Linked DNA regions of Salipiger sp. CCB-MM3. The protein of the gene in region 1 interacts with the protein of each later gene in a pairwise test. Links are inferred from orthologs where the notes say so. Each region holds a gene or a part of one and is shown on either strand. Other genes may lie near its edges.

Region 1 (5,731 bases):
GGCGGTGAGAACGAGCGCACCAACCTCGAGCTGGTGAAAACGCTCTGCGCCATTCTTGATGCGAAACGCCCGAAGGACAGCGGCTCCTACGCCGATCAGATCACTTTCGTCACCGACCGTCCGGGGCATGATGCGCGCTATGCGATCGACCCGAGCCGGATCCGGGACGAGCTCGGCTGGCGCCCCTCGGTGACCGTCGAAGAGGGCCTCGAGAAGACCGTGGAGTGGTATCTGAACAACGAGGCCTGGTGGCGCCCACTACAGGCGCGGCACGGCGTCGGGCAGCGGCTGGGGAAGGGGTAAACATGGCACAGCAACGCAAGGGCATCATTCTCGCCGGCGGTTCGGGCACGCGGCTCTATCCGATCACCATCGGCGTGTCGAAACAGCTGCTGCCAGTCTACGACAAGCCGATGATCTACTACCCGCTGAGCGTGCTGATGCTGGCCGGGATCCGCGAGATCTGCCTGATCACCACGCCGCAGGATCAGGCGCAGTTCCAGCGCACGCTGGGCGACGGCAGCCAATGGGGTATTTCGCTGACCTATGTGGTCCAGCCCAGCCCCGACGGGCTGGCGCAGGCTTATCTGCTGGCCGAAGAGTTCCTTGATGGCGCGCCCTCGGCGCTGGTGCTGGGCGACAATATCTTCTTCGGCCATGGGCTGCCGGACATGATGGCCGAGGCCGATGCGCGCGAGACCGGCGGCACGGTCTTTGGCTATCACGTGGCCGATCCCGAGCGCTACGGCGTGGTGGATTTCGACGAGGATTTCCGCGCCACCTCGATCATCGAAAAACCCGCTGTGCCGCCCTCGAATTACGCGGTGACCGGGCTCTATTTCCTCGACGGCACGGCCCCCGAGCGGGCGCGTCAGGTGCAGCCCTCGCCGCGCGGCGAGCTGGAGATCACCACGCTTTTGGGGATGTATCTGCACGAGGGCGCGCTCGACGTGAAGCGCATGGGCCGCGGCTATGCATGGCTCGACACGGGCACCCACAGCTCGCTACTGGATGCGGGCAACTTCGTGCGCACGCTCACCGAGCGCCAGGGCCAGCAGGTGGGCAGCCCCGATGAGATCGCTTTCCAGATGGGCTGGCTCGACCGCGCAGAGCTGGCGCAGCGCGCCGAAAAATTCCGCAAGAACGGCTATGGTGCCTATCTCGAGGCGCTGCTGAGCTCGTGATCTGCCGCCGCATCATCCCGCAGAGCAGCTCGAACGGCGGTTTCGGTTGATCCATTGCTCGCGCTCGGGCTATCCCGCAGGAAATTTCTCGAGGCGAGTGGTCCCGATGCGTCAACTTCACTCCGCCGCCCTTCGGGCGGCATCCTTCGTGCAACTGCGACGCGCAGGGTTGCGCGTATGAGCGCGGTCATCTTCATCCCCGCCCGCTATGCCTCGTCGCGCTATCCGGGCAAGCCGCTGGTCGAGCTGATTGGTGCTACCGGCGAGAAGAAATCGCTGATCCGCCGCGCCTGGGAGGCGGCACAGAGCGTCAAGGGCGTCTCGGCGGTCTATGTGCTGACCGATGACGCGCGCATCGCCGAGGCGGCGCGCGGCTTTGGCGCTGAGGTGCTGATGACCTCGGAGGCGGCGCGCAACGGCACCGAGCGCTGCGCCGAGGGCGTAGCGCAGCTGGAGGCGGCGCCGGACATCGTCATCAACCTGCAGGGCGACGCGCCGCTGACCCCGCCGTGGTTCATCGAGGCGCTGATCAACGCCATGCAGAACCCGGCGGTCGAAATGGCCACCCCGGTGCTGAAGACCGATCCCGAGACGCTGGCCAATTTCGTCTCGGACCGTCACGCGGGCCGGGTGGGGGGCACCACCGCAGTGATGCGCAGCGATGGCACGGCGCTCTATTTCTCCAAAGAGGTGCTGCCCTACGTGGGCAACCTCGAAACCCCGCCCGAGGTTTGGCATCATGTGGGGGTCTACGGCTATCGCCCTGCGGCGCTGGCGCAATATGCCGCCTGGCCCGAGGGGCCGCTGGAGCGCGCCGAAGGGCTCGAGCAGCTGCGGTTCTTGGAGAACGGCACGCCGGTCACCTGCGTTGCGGTCGAGGCGCGCGGCCGGGTGTTCTGGGAGCTCAACAACCCCGTCGACGTGGCCCGCATCGAGGCCGTGCTGCAAAAGGAAGGCATCGCATGAAACCCGTAAAGGTCAAAGACGTCACCTTCGCCAATGACGCGCCGCTGGCGCTGATCGCCGGGCCCTGCCAGCTCGAAAGCCTCGAGCACGCGCGCATGCTGGCCGAAAAGATCGCCGCCGCCGCCGAGGCCGCGCGCACGCCTTGGGTGTTCAAAGGCAGCTTCGACAAGGCCAACCGCTCGTCGCTTTCCGGCAAGCGCGGGCTCGGCATGGAGGCGGGCCTCACGATTCTGTCGCGGATCGGCGCCGAGTTCGGCGTGCCGGTGCTCACCGACATCCACACCGCCGAGCAATGCGCCGCGGTGGCGCAGGCGGTGGACATCCTGCAGATCCCCGCGTTCCTGTCGCGCCAGACCGATCTGCTGCTGGCCGCGGGCGAGACCGGGGCGGCGATCAACGTCAAGAAGGGCCAGTTCCTCGCACCGTGGGACATGGCCAATGTGGCTGCGAAGATTGCCAGCACCGGCAACGAGCGGCTGCTGCTATGCGAGCGTGGCGCCAGCTTTGGCTACAATATGCTGGTCTCGGACATGCGCAGCCTGCCGATCATGGCGGAAACCGGCTACCCGGTGGTGTTTGACGCGACCCACTCGGTGCAGCTGCCGGGCGGGCAGGGCAGCTCCTCGGGTGGCCAGCGGCAGTTCGTGCCAACGCTGGCCCGCGCCTCCGTCGCCGTGGGCTGCGCCGCGGTCTTCATTGAGACCCATGAGGATCCGGACAACGCCCCCTCGGACGGGCCCAACATGGTGCCGATCAATGATCTTGGCGGCTTGCTGGCCAAGTTGCGGGCGCTCGACGAGGTGGCGAAGGCGGGCTGATCTGCAGCTTTGCGTTCAGTATGTCTTCGATGCTACGCCGTTCACGAGGTCCAATTCTCTGTGCGTCATCATCCGTTCTCCTTGCTTTCCAGCAAGATAGGGAATTGTCGCAACGGAGTTTAGAATCTGCCCGCTACACAATAGTAAGTCGCATAAGTATGGTTATGTAACTGATACCCTCATTCTCAAATTGGGCGGATCGCTCTGGCCGCATACGACGTCAATGTTTAGCCGCAGCAATTCACAAAACCTGCGTCTCCTAGAGACGGGCCCAACTTGAAGACAGGCAATGAAGTGAACGAGAATCACGGACGAACAGATTATCGGCATCTTGGCCGAACACGAGGCTGGCGCGAGATGCGCTGACCTGTGCCGCGAGTATGGCGTGCCAGAAGGCGCTTTCTACAACTGTAAGGGCAAGCTCGGGAGCTGACGCTGTCGGTCTCAGGTGCAGCGCACTCTCTACCCTGGCTCGAGTTTGGAAAGCCCTTTCAAGAGCGCCTGAAGTGTCTCCGCCTTACGCGATCGGGCACCATGTTTGTAGTTGCCATGGTCAGCGCCGCGCGGGGCCCCTCCGCGGGCGCCGTGCATGCGGCAGACAGTCCAGCCCCTGACCGCCGGCGCCCGGCAGCGCTTACCGCTCCGCTTGCTCGTGGCAGAGCAACGTGGGGATGCATGGGCACTTTGCATGGGGTTATCGCTCATTTTTTGCACTGCCCCCTCCCCCACCGACGGCGCCGACGATTGCCTGGCCGCCGTCATTGATCGTCACATGCTCAATTCGCACGGTCTGGTCACCGCCACCGCGCATCTTGCGCAATACCTCAAGCTGACGCAGGAACGTCGCTGAAGCGGACGTCATCATCTTCATCCAAGTAGGATGCATTTGGTTTCCATGATTCAAATGAGATGCGGACCGTACCATCGCAACATGCGTCGTAACGATCTGGGTCAAGAGCATCGCCTCTATGGAACTCTGCGGCTTTTCCTCGACTCCGATGGCGGCGATCAACTGTCGATAACGGCTGGCATCCTCACCTAGGGCCTCGATCGAAGTGACGAACAAAGCTTTCGCTGCTTCAGGGGTCTCTGTCCCGTACAGGGCCATAAGGTCGTCATCTGACGGCATCGGACCATCAAGGATCTCGCCCTTCTCCAAGCTCACCGGAGGAACACGAGGGCGCTTCTGTTTTGCCTTGCGGGCCGGCTCAGGATTATTTGCCAATTCGGGCGGGGGACTAATGGGCTTGGTCATGAGGTTGTGCCTTTCTGACGCCAACTTACCTAAAATGGTGCTCTACGCTTGATGTTGCTCTGGTGGCCCTCGCGCCCCGGAGATGAGCACGACGTGAAGAGTGCGCGTCTGACCTCGGCTTCCGAGGCTGACAACAGCTCTTGCGATCTGGCTCCTCGGGCTCATGCGCACTATTCGGCGATGCAGCTCGCAAACGGCACCACCATCGGCCGCGTCCGGTGTGTTCGAGCTCTCAGCCTCTCCTCCGCTGGCGCGAACTTCCGGCTCGGGAGATATCCCACCGCTTGGCGCACAGGCATCAAAACGCGTCTCGAGCGGCTCCCAGAGCATCGGCTCGTTAAAGGCTTCCTTGAGAAGACAATCTATGTCGCCGTCACGAAGCACGAGGGCCGTGGACCAGCGCCCTTTGCTTCCGGCCTTGCGCAGTTTGATCCGGCGCGGATTTCCCCTCTCGCCCCATATTTTAGTATTAACGGTTTGAGGGGGAATTAGCGCCGTACGGCCGCCGTCTCGGCTGAGCCAGATTTCTGCGGCTTTTGCAGTCTCGAAGGTGAGCGGAGCATCCTCTGCCAACCCTTTCGCGGTGACACGCAGCAGACCTTTGCCGAGCCTGACCTCATTGATCGCCTGGTCCGCGCGCGAGGGTAGAAGCTCTTCCCATGCCACGTGCCGTGTCACAGGCATACCAGGTATGGGAAGCTTCGAGACAATCACGACACGCTTTGGGGTAACCGCGTTCACAAGGCGCAGTCGCTCGATGCACTGCCGGCTGTTGAACTCCCTGTGCTGCATCTGGATTTCGCGCACGAAAGGATCGCGCCGGGCTGGAGCAGGAACCGCGCAAACCGAGCCATCCGCCATCTCGCATGGCAGATCGTCCTGAGGCCGCTTCTGGGAGACAGCGTTGTCCGCGAAATCGAGGAGATGGCCACGATCTGCGAAGATCGCCCGAGCCTTGCCTTCAAGCTCACTGTCCGGCAGCTCCTCGCGCCCGAGCACGATCACCGTGTCATAGTCACGAAATCGATTTACTCCGAGCCCGCCCGGCCCGAACCAAATCCATTCGGCTCCAAGAAAGGTCTCTCCCCAGGCGACCTCACGCCCGTTAGTTTCTGCGCCGCCAGACTGCTTCCAGAGCTGTTCCACGATGCCCTTGCTCGCCACGGCAAGAACTTTCGGTCTCTCACCTGAGCAGGTCGTCCGCAGACACTCACTACGAAGCAGCGCGCCTATCTCCTTCTGGACCCGCTCCCTCTGCAGCGTACCCTTGCCGAAGACTCGATTTTTGACCTGGATCACCTCTGCGTTTCGCTTCGCTTCGATCGACACCAGCTTCGCACCCGGGACGAAGCGCTGCAGGATCCGCTCCGAGCCGTCAGCATCCAGCATCAGGATGGGCGCATCTCTGGGGAGTTCGTGGCTCCGGTCCAGATGCAACTTCCAGTCTGGCCCCTGGGCCGAGAAGTGCACGCGTTGGCTGATCTTCACCCCACGCGCGCAGCAGTCGG
Region 2 (5,355 bases), on another replicon or contig:
TCCATCTCGACGACGCCTATGCGCAGGATACGATCTTTGAAGGGCGGATCGCCCATGGCATGCTCACCGCCGGGCTGATCTCGGCGGTCATCGGCGAGCAACTGCCCGGCCACGGCACGGTCTACCTCGGGCAGACGCTGAAATTCGTCGGCCCGGTGCGCCCCGGCGACACGGTTCTGGCCGAGGTCACCGTGACCGACATTGATTTCGCCAAGCGCCGCGTCATGCTCGACTGCAAATGCACCGTCGACGGCAAACCGGTGCTGGTCGGCGAGGCCAAGGTGCTGGCGCCGTCGCGCAAGTTCGACTGACCCCGCTCAGAGCGTTTTGACCAGCAGCACCCATTCGCGGGTCTTCGTCTCCCAGCCATCGAAACTGCAGGGTCGCGAGGCTTCGACCACATAGCCCTGCCGCTCGTAGAGCCGCCGCGCGCCCTCGTTGTGCCCGGCGACGATGATGCTCATCCGCGAGAGCCCCTCGGCGCGCGCAATCTCTTCAGCCAGTTTCAGCAGGCCGGTGCCCAACCCCATGCCGCGGTGATCCGGATAGCAGGCCAGTACGTTGACATACCAACTGCCCGGAGCGGAATTCTCAAGCTCCTGCAGCGGGCGGTAGATGGCGGGCAGATCGTCGGGCACCGGATCGGGGCTCTGGTCGATGGCGTAGCCGGTCAGCGCGGCAACCGCCCCAGCGCCAAAGTCCACCACGACGACCTGCTCTTCGCCGGCCTTCTCGGCCTGCCGCCGACGGCCCACTTCCCATGGGTCCATCCCCGGCTCAGCCAGATCCTGCCACAGAAAGTACGGCAGCCCCTCCCCGGCAAAATTCACCAGCTCCGCAAGTTCCTGAGCATCCTCGGGTGTTGCGATGCGATACGGCGGTTTCAGGTCAATCATTACCGGTCCTCCCATACGACTGAGGGCCGAGCGTATCACGGGGTTCGGCAGTTGTCGTCTGGCGGCTTTCCGCGCAGTCATCCCGTTCGGCACTAGACGACCGGTCTATTTTGATTATCTACGCCCTATGACAGAGCCGAAGAAATCAGACACCACCCGCCGCAAAATCCTCGCCACCGGCCGCGCACTTGTGCTGCATGGTGGCTTCACCGGTGTGGGCCTGTCGCAAATCCTGCGCGAGAGCGGCGTTCCGAAAGGATCGTTTTACCACTACTTCCCGTCGAAGGAGGCCTTCGGCTGCGCCCTGCTGCACGAGTATGTGGGCGAATACCTTCTGAAGTTCGACGCCCTCGCCGAAGCGCCCGGCACCGCCGGAGACAGGCTCGACGCCTATTGGGACGTCTGGCTGGACGAAAGCGCCCAGGAAGGGCTTGCCAGCCGCTGCCTCGTGGTGAAGCTCGCCGCCGAGATCGCCGATCTTTCGGAAGATATGCGGCGTATTCTCGATGCGGGTGTGGAGCAATTGGTGGCGCGCATCGCCACGCTGCTGCGCGAGGGCGCCGAGGATGGAACCCTGCGCCCGCAGCCAGACCCCATGGCGACGGCAGGCGGGCTCTACGCCCAATGGCTTGGCGCGGCGATCCTGTCGAAACTGGCGCGCAGCGAAGCGCCGCTGCGGCAGGCCCGGGCGGATACGGCGCTTCGGCTCGACCCCCAGACACCCTGACACCCTGACACTCATACACAGACCAAGGAGCACTCCCATGCGAGCTGCCTATCATGACGTCTTCGGCGACCCGGCCGAAGTGATGCTGTTCGGCGAAGCCGACACCCCCGAACCCGGCGCCGGACAGGTGCTCGTCAAGACGATCCTCTCCCCGGTTCACAACCACGATCTGTGGACCATCCGCGGCCAATACGGCTATGTCCCCGAACTGCCCGGCGAGATCGGCGGATCCGAAGCGGTGGGCAAAGTCGTGGCCGTTGGCGAGGGCGTGGACGACGCGCTCATCGGTCAGCGCATTTCGGTCGGCGGCGTGCACGGCAGCTGGGCCGAGTATTTCGTCGCGCCCGCCGCCACTCTGTTGCCCCTGCCCGCCGAGATCGCGGACGAAGCGGCGGCGCAGCTCATCGCCATGCCCTTCAGCGCCATCGCCCTGCTGGACTCGCTGAAAGTCGGCGAAGGCGAATGGCTGGTGCAGACCGCCGCCAATGGGGCGGTTGGCAAGATCATGGTCAGCCTCGCCAAGGCCCGCGGCCTCAAGCTGCTCAACCTCGTGCGCCGCGCCGAGGCGGTGGATGAACTCAAAGCGCTTGGCGCCGAGCATGTGCTCTGCACCGCGGAGGCGGGCTGGCTGGAGCAGGCCAAGGCGCTTCTGGGCGAGGCTGGCGCGGTCTCGGCGATCGACTCCGTCGGCGCGGAACTGGGCATGAATCTGGCCGCGCTGCTGGGACAGGACGGCGAATATGTGGTCTTCGGCACCGCCACCGGTGCGCCGCTGCAACTGCCGAGCGGCGAGATGATCACCAAACACCTCGCGGTGCGCGGCTTCTGGGCCGCACGCGTGTTCAAGGAAATGAGCGGCGAGACGCAGGTTCGTCTGCTGACCGAACTGGTCACGCTGGCGGCTCAGGGCAAGCTGACGCTGGACGTAGGCGGCATCTTTGATCTCGAAGAGATCACCGAGGCGATGAAGGCGGCGCAGACCCCGGCGCGCACGGGCAAGATCCTGCTGCGGGGCTAAGCCCGCCCGCCCCTGCGCAAAGCCGCCGGATAACCAACCGGGGCAAAACAAAGCCCCCTCACCGTCGCCGGAGAGGGGGCAGGTTCCACGGGCCGGGGATGCGCGGCCCGTGGTGGGGATCAGGGAGCGATCAGAGGAAGGCCTGCGCCACCATGGCAGAGCCCACATAGGTGCCGGTCATCACCAGCACGGCGACCACGGCGATCTTCCAACCCGAGGTCTTGGCGATCTCGATCTCACGCTTGGCAATCGCGATGCCCGCATAGGCGAGGCAGGGCGTGGCCAGCGTCAGGAAGTTCACGTGGCTCACCTTGTCGAGGATCCACGCGCTGCCCGGCGTCCACGGCATGGTGGCAAGGATGCCCACGGCAGAGATCCACGCCACCGAGGGCAGCTTGAACGGCACGAATTTGGTCAGCACCATGCCGATCATGCACATCACCCACAGGATGATCAGGCCAACCAGCCCCTGCGGCACGGTGTTCTCGGTCGCAACGGTGTTGCCCACCAGCGCGATCACGCAGACCACCGCCAGCGCCGCGGCATGGGCCCCGAGGCCGAGCTTCGGCTCTTCGGTCAGGTCGATGTCGTCGGTACGGATATCGCTCATGGCTCAGGCTCCGGCTTTGGTGGGCTCTTTGCGGCCCAGCAGGTCATAGAGTTTCTCGGTCAGCGGCAGCGCCACGAAGACGCAGAGGTAAAGACCGGTGGCATAGGTCAGCACGTTCGACGCACCAGCGAGCGCGAGGATCTGCTCTTCCATATCCGGCACCGCATGCACCAGCGCGCCCGAGCAGGCCGCCATCATGCTGCCCGAGCCGATGCCGCAGGCCATGGCCAGCGCTTCGATCGAGAACGCCCCCGAGGTGGCGAGGATCGAGGCGAGAATGGCAAAGATGAAGGTGCCGAAAAGCGTGCCGATCACATAGACGCCCATCACGCCCGCGCCCTCTTGGCTCTTGAGCCCGTATTTGTCGGCGATGATCGCGATGTTGGGCTCGCGCGCCACCGAGAAGCAGGCACCGATCGCCTCGCGGCCCATGCGCAGCACCAGCACCGCAACCGGGAAGGCCAGCACGATGGTGCCGAGGTTGCCCAATTCCTGCAGCACGAGCGCGGGACCGGCGGCGATGATCTTGTCCATCGACGGGCCGATGATCGTGCCGAACTTGGCGATGAAGGGCATGATCGCGATGACGATCAGCGGCGAGGCGGCATGCACCTGCCGGTCGCGGATCAGCGCCCGCGCGCCCGAAATGACGTTGGGGTTGATCAGCAGCCCCAGCACAAAGGCGTAAAGCAGCGGCAGAAGCAGGATCGAGCCGATGCCGATGGGCACGGCGATGACCCCAATCAACTCGGCGATCACGGTGATGACCAGCACGCTGACATGCAGCCGCCAGTCCAGAAGAATGTCTTTGATTGGCATGAGGGGACCTCTCTGTTGACGCCCCCCATTCGGGGTGACGCATTGGCCGGGACCGGGCGCCTACCCGGTCCGCGGCAAAAGTTGAAGGGCAAACGCTCGGGTTCAGCCCGGCGCGTAGCCAAAGCCCTGCGCGGGGTTTTCAGCGGTCTCGACCCAAACGGATTTGGTCTGCGTGTAGGCGGCCAGCGCCTCGCGGCCCGACGAGCGGCCATAGCCCGAGCGCCCGAAACCGCCAAAGGGCGACATGACGTTGATCGTCTTGTAGCTGTTGACCCAGAAGGTGCCCGCCCGGACCTGCGCCGCCATGCGATGCGCCCGGCCCACGTCCTGCGTCCAGACAGCACCGGCAAGGCCATAAGGCGTGGCATTGGCCAGAGCGATGGCCTCTTCCTCGGTGTCAAAGGGCAGCACAGAAACCACCGGGCCAAAGACTTCCTCGTTGGCGATGGTCATCTGCGGGGTCACCTGATCGACGACGGTCGGCGCAAAGAAGTAACCGCCGCTGGCCGCCAGCGCCGCGGGCTTGGCACCGCCGCTGGTGATCTCGGCACCCTGCGCCGCCGCCTCGCGCACCATCTCGTCGATCTTCGACCATTGCCGCTGGTTGTTCACCGGGCCGATCTGCGTCGCCGGATCCATCGGCGCGCCGACGGGAATATTGCCAGCCGCAACGCTCAGCTTTTCAACCATTTGCGCGTGCACGGACCGGTGCACTAGCAAGCGCGAGCCCGCCACGCAGCTTTGACCGCAGGAGGCAAAGATCGCCGCCTGAGCGCCTACCACGGCACGGTCGATGTCTGCATCGCCAAAGACGATGTTGGCCGATTTGCCGCCCAGTTCCAGCACCGAGGGCACCAGCCGCTTGGCCGCCGCGCCTGCGATCTTGGAGCCCGCCTCGGCGGATCCGACAAAGACCACCAGCGCCGTCGCCTCGTTCTCGATCATCGCCTGCCCCGAGCCCGGCCCGTCGCCTGCGATGACATTGACGAGGCCTTTGGGCGCGCCCGCCTTCTCGCACAGGATGCCGACCACGATGGACGACAGCGGCGTCAGTTCCGAAGGTTTGATCATCACGCCGTTGCCCGCGCAGATCGCCGGGGCGACCTGCCAGCAGCAGGTGAAGAGCGGCGCGTTCCACGGCGTGATCTGGCTGACCACCCCGAGCGGCTCGTGCCGGGTGTAGTTGAGATGGGTCGACGGCACCGGGATCACGTCGCCGGTGATCTTGTCGCACCAGCCCGCGTAATATTCGAACATCTCGGCCATACGCGCGGGCTCGCCGGTG

What was found. Proteins that work in one complex are often made in the same cells at the same time.
Region 2: the proteins of AYJ57_RS25430 (region 1) and AYJ57_RS19290 interact in binary tests that used the Escherichia coli proteins (3 or more experiments, as listed by UniProt). The link is inferred for Salipiger sp. CCB-MM3 from one-to-one orthologs.

What each region holds. Positions count from the first base shown.
Region 1 is NZ_CP014601.1:48,619-54,349, reverse strand. The notes cover bases 338-3,255. They hold AYJ57_RS25430 (3-deoxy-manno-octulosonate cytidylyltransferase), read left to right. Parts: upstream 338-1,361; coding sequence 1,362-2,150; downstream 2,151-3,255. Other genes in these bases: kdsA (3-deoxy-8-phosphooctulonate synthase), read left to right, coding at 2,147-2,968; rfbA (glucose-1-phosphate thymidylyltransferase RfbA), read left to right, coding at 338-1,184. In the rest of the region: more of rfbA, read left to right, coding at 306-337; AYJ57_RS25420 (hypothetical protein), read right to left, coding at 3,663-4,223; AYJ57_RS25415 (DUF7146 domain-containing protein), read right to left, coding at 4,266-5,731. UniProt on the Escherichia coli protein: Activates KDO (a required 8-carbon sugar) for incorporation into bacterial lipopolysaccharide in Gram-negative bacteria.
Region 2 is NZ_CP014596.1:1,208,836-1,214,190, reverse strand. The notes cover bases 1-2,823. They hold AYJ57_RS19290 (TetR/AcrR family transcriptional regulator), read left to right. Parts: upstream 1-1,023; coding sequence 1,024-1,623; downstream 1,624-2,823. Other genes in these bases: AYJ57_RS19280 (hypothetical protein), read right to left, coding at 2,772-2,823; AYJ57_RS19285 (zinc-binding dehydrogenase), read left to right, coding at 1,661-2,641; AYJ57_RS19295 (GNAT family N-acetyltransferase), read right to left, coding at 318-896; AYJ57_RS19300 (MaoC family dehydratase), read left to right, coding at 1-311. In the rest of the region: more of AYJ57_RS19280, read right to left, coding at 2,824-3,251; AYJ57_RS19275 (DUF3100 domain-containing protein), read right to left, coding at 3,255-4,070; AYJ57_RS19270 (aldehyde dehydrogenase family protein), read right to left, coding at 4,173-5,355. UniProt on the Escherichia coli protein: Involved in response to both electrophiles and reactive chlorine species (RCS). Represses the transcription of the nemRA-gloA operon by binding to the NemR box.